Regions from separate parts of the Arthrobacter sp. JUb119 genome, predicted to be linked through region 2. Evidence: riboswitches for the same ligand, from Rfam matches in the RefSeq annotation. Region 2 holds a riboswitch; the other holds the start of a gene.

Region 1 (2,198 bases), on a different contig from region 2:
ATGCGCTTGAAGCCTTCGAAACGGCCAAGGATTCGGCTCGCTCCGGCAAAGTCCTGCTGAACTTCCTGGGGCAATAGTTGGCTTCAGCTAGAAGTGCACCGCGGCGGCCCCTGAAGTCGGGGGCCGCCGCGGTGCTTTTTAGTTCAGCGAACTCTAGTTGGTCTCTGCGATGCTTACCGCGGTTGTCACGGGCACCGGATTGGCGAAGAGGTCCAGCACCGGGCAGTGTGCATCCACTGCGCGGCGCAGTTCTTCATAGCGTTCAGCTGATTCCGGTCCGGCAATCCGGATGTCCAGATCCACCGACGAGAAGCCGGGGCGGATGGTCTGGTCGATGCCGAAGAGTCCGCGGACATCGAGGTGGCCATTGGCCTGGATCTTCACGTCGTCCACCTGGATGCCGAGGTTCTGCGCGTACAAGCGGTAGACCACAACCTGGCAGGAGATGAGCGCTCCGAGCGCGTATTCCACGGGGCTTGCGGCCAGGTCGCTGCCGCCCAGGGCAGCTGGCTCGTCGACCTGGAAGGTGTGCTTGCCGGAGACAATGTTGCTGGCTACCGAATCGAAGCCTTCGCCCTCGACGGTGAAAGTCAATTGGGCACTTTGCGGGGCAGCCGAAATTCGTTCGCCCCAGCCCTTGCCTGCTTCCTGCAGGCGCTGTGCGCGGTCTTCGGATACGGTTGGGGCAGATGCTGCATTAGTCATGGGGAATTGATCCCCTTTCTGGCGCAAGGGGCGCCATCGCTTACGCATCTTGGCGTTCAAGATGCGTCGAATCTTCACCTGGGGCACCCCGCACAATGACGCAGGAGGGTTGCCGTCCACTCAGCCAGGGCTCAAAGAGTGGAACTCGTGATTCAGTGATTAATTTCTATCGGTTGCAGGGCCCGCGGGTAAAGGGCAGAAGTAACTTTTCGTCACCGGGCATCTTGCTTTCCGGCTCGCTAAGATGGAATCTAGCTCTCGGGCGCCCACTGCACGAACAATGAACGGCGAGTATGGAATTCCAGCTGACACTTTCTGCGGCCCAGACCTTGGTGACCGAATCCGAATACAACCTGGGCCAATTCCTGTGTGATTCCGGAAAAGTGCAGATCGCCAACCGGGTAATGCAACCGGGATCTACCCGCATCTCCGGTGTGGTGCTGCGTGAATCGGTGATGGCCCAATTGGAAATCACCGAGGGCAATATCAGCTTCACCAGCTTCTGCGGCAAGCATCCGGGGGTTCAGTCCTGTGAAGATGTCGCCGCCTTGCTCATTGAGGTCACCACCGAAGAAGACCAGGGCTTTTTCGTCTCCGACTCCGGGGTGGATCCCCACGCTTGGAAACGCAATAGCAAGCCGCAGTGGGAACGTACCCTTGACCGTCTGCTTCCAGTCATTTCCGATGAGCCGCTGGTTGCCGAAGAACCGCTGGGATTGATCCTGAAAGTGGTAAGCGAACCGCGTTATGGCGGCGAGGACGCGCTGACCTTGCAGGCACGCCCGGCCCGCCAGGGCACCAAGAGCCCCTGGATCCAAACCGGGATCAGCTGGCGCAATGTTGCTTTTGATACGCGGTTCTCCAAGAAGCAGCGTCGTGCGGTCGTTGAACTGGACCGGTTGCGTGAACACGTTGAACAAGATACTTATCGCCATTCGTGGGATCCCAAGGAGTGGATCTCCTTGATGGATCTTCCAGGCCAGGACCTGCTGGATGCGTTCGAAGCCCTGCGTGAAGCTGGAGTGCAGATCGTCAACGGCGGTTCTACGGCCAAGGCCCCGGTGGAGTTCAGCGAGCAACCAGCCATGGCACACGTGGATGTGCGTCGCGGTGAACATGGCCTGAGCATGGAAGGGAAGCTGCGCGGGCCGAGCGAAGAGCACGTCTACCTCTTGCCCATAGGCACGCCGCCGACCTTGTTGGCTTACGCGTCCAGCCCCTTGCCGAAGGCCAGGGAAATCGGTTTGGCCCGGTTCGCTGAACCGGTCACGAAGGAACTGGCCACATTTATTGAATCCGGTGCGCAATCCATCCCGCAGGAAGGCGTTGAGCTTTTCGAGCGCCAGCACCTGGACCGATTGCGCCTGATGGCACCGTTGAAGAGCGAGGATGACAGCTACAGCATCCCTGTTCCAGCACGCCCCAGCCTCAAGCTGTCCCTGGAGAGCATCCGAACTCCGCTGACCGTGAGCTATTCCTGGGAGTACGCCTCC
Region 2 (2,198 bases):
ATGCGCGCGAAGAGCGGTGCGAAACGTGCTTTGAGTCCTGCGAGTCGAGTGCCAGTTGCTAATGCAGTCATCGTTCAGTCCAATCCGGGAGAAGTTTTCTTAGGTGTACAGCGAGAGCGGCTGGGACTCTCCGCGCAGGAAGTAAGCACCAACCTCGATCTTCTTGTAGTCCACAGGGTCATGCAGCGAATGGGTGCGCACATTGCGCCAATACAGGTCCAGGCCCACCGAGTTCGCGGTAGAGGATGAGCCGGTGACCTCGAAGATCCGGTTCGCCACGTCCACGCCCACTTCAGTGGAGACCACCTTGGCTTCAGCAATTTCCACGGCCAATGCCGCTCGCTCGGGCTGGGTGACATCCCCGGCCTTGGAGAGAAGGGCATCGAATTTCCGGCCCAGTTTCTCGGTCAGTGCCGCCACTGCTGCGGTGCGGGCTTTGAGCTCCCCGACGGTGCGCTGGAAGATCGGGTCCTGCGAGTAGCTTTCGGCCTGCGAGAACAGCCAGGCGTTTTTGCGGCCCAGCAAGATCTGCTTGCCGCGCGCCAGCGCTCCCTGGGCGATACCCAGGTAGAAGTTGGCGAAGGCCAGCTGGATTCCGGGGGTGAGCAGGGTGGAGACCGGCTCATCGGTGACGAATCCAAGCAAGTCCCCGGCTTCGAGCCGCACGTTGTGGAATTTCAAGGAATTCGAAGCGCTCAGCCGCTGACCCAGGTAGTCCCAGTCGTCGACGATTTCCAGGCCATCGATATCGCGTGGCAGAACGAACGCGAGAATCTGCCCGTCGTATTCCCCGCCCTGGACCAGCGCGTTGATGACGATGACCTCGCCAACACCGGAACCCGTGGAGAACCGCTTGGCCCCATTCAGGCGGTAGCCGTCTCCCTCGGCGCTCAGCGTCAAATCCGGATCAACTGGATTCACCGAATCGCCCCAGAGCCAGCCGCCTTCCACAGTGCGCTGCCACCATGCACCTTGGGCTTCGGCCGGGGCGTAGAAGGCAATGCCCGACTGGTTGATGTAGTGGTAAGCCAGCAACTGCGAGATGGAGCCATCAGCTGCGGCGAGTATGCGGACCGCTTCGAAGGCCGTTTCCCAATGGGCTCCGGCTCCGCCGAATTCTGCAGGTACCAAGAGATTGAGCAACCCGGCTTCGCGTAGCAGCTGCACCTCGGCGAAAGGCTGCTGGTTCTTGCGGTCGCGCTCCAGCGCATCAGTCGCCAGTTGATCAGCCACTTGCTGGGCGACGTCGCGCCAGTGAGCGAGTTCTGCTTGATCGGCAGTGCCGGTGTATGGCACGCGCGGTAATTTGGTATTCAATACAGTCATCTTCGTTCTCCTCTTGAGCTATGGATTCCGAAGGATGCAGAAAATCTGCGGATCCATCGAACCTGGCGTTAGCACTACCTGCGGGATGCAGGCTTGCTGCGGCGTCTTGGAGCCAGGTCTCTCAGCCGCTCTGGATGGGTTGTGCTCTGAGTCAAGCATTGCTGGCAGGTCCTCGGGAAGGGTTCTGTCATACGGAGGAACAGCAGGACAAAATACGTCATCTTCGAGCCTTCGCCCTGCCGGGAAACGGGCAGAAAAGCCGTCATATGACCTTCGCATGACGCAATTGGCATGCCGGAACTGGATCTCAAGAGCTTTTCCGCAGGCATCGATTGGGAACACAGCGTGGATCAGGGAACTTCGATGCGACCGCATAGGATGGCCATTCAAGATCAATCGGCAGAAGAGGCGGCAAGTGGATCCAGCAGGCGTCATTGCCTTCATGTTCGGGTTGCTGAGCATAACGTTGGTGGCAGCGTTCCTAGCACCGATGGCACGGGACCGAAAGCTCGCTCGAAATGCGGCAATCGGCATCAAGACGCGCCACACCTTGGCCAGTGACGAGGCCTGGCTTACCGGGCATCAGCAGGCTGCGCCCCTGATTGCCGTGGCCTCCATGGCCGGCTGGGCGGCGTTGGCCTGCGCAGGAGTTCTTTGCGTGCTGGGCCAGTTCGGTTTCGCCTTCGCCGCGACCGGGGCCGGCTACCTGGCCGCCATCGCGTTGCTGGTGATCTCGACTGCCAAAGCGAATAAGGCCGCGCGGGGCGTCCAGGCGGCTGGGCTCGGCTAACCCGGCACTGCTTAAAGAAACGGATCGCACCATCTGCCGATGGTGCGATTCGTTTCTTTCTTGGAAAGCGCGCTGCTACAGC

Evidence for each region. A riboswitch is a leader RNA that binds a small molecule or an ion and turns the genes downstream of it on or off. The one in region 2 is predicted to bind S-adenosylmethionine.
Region 1: it holds a riboswitch for S-adenosylmethionine, as region 2 does, so the genes downstream of both, M2368_RS09845 (OsmC family protein) here and M2368_RS13435 (acyl-CoA dehydrogenase family protein) in region 2, are expected to answer to the same signal.

What each region holds. Positions count from the first base shown of each region.
Region 1 covers NZ_JANUFE010000003.1:181,835-184,032, reverse strand. The annotation lists gene M2368_RS09850 (L-idonate 5-dehydrogenase) at 1-77, shown strand, start outside; gene M2368_RS09845 (OsmC family protein) at 154-705, opposite strand; SAM riboswitch class IV at 737-858, opposite strand; gene M2368_RS09840 (DEAD/DEAH box helicase) at 999-2,198, shown strand, end outside.
Region 2 covers NZ_JANUFE010000005.1:47,277-49,474, forward strand. The annotation lists gene M2368_RS13430 (acyl-CoA dehydrogenase family protein) at 1-71, opposite strand, end outside; gene M2368_RS13435 (acyl-CoA dehydrogenase family protein) at 100-1,326, opposite strand; SAM riboswitch class I at 1,377-1,467, opposite strand; gene M2368_RS13440 (SdpI family protein) at 1,742-2,116, shown strand; gene M2368_RS13445 (GntP family permease) at 2,192-2,198, opposite strand, start outside.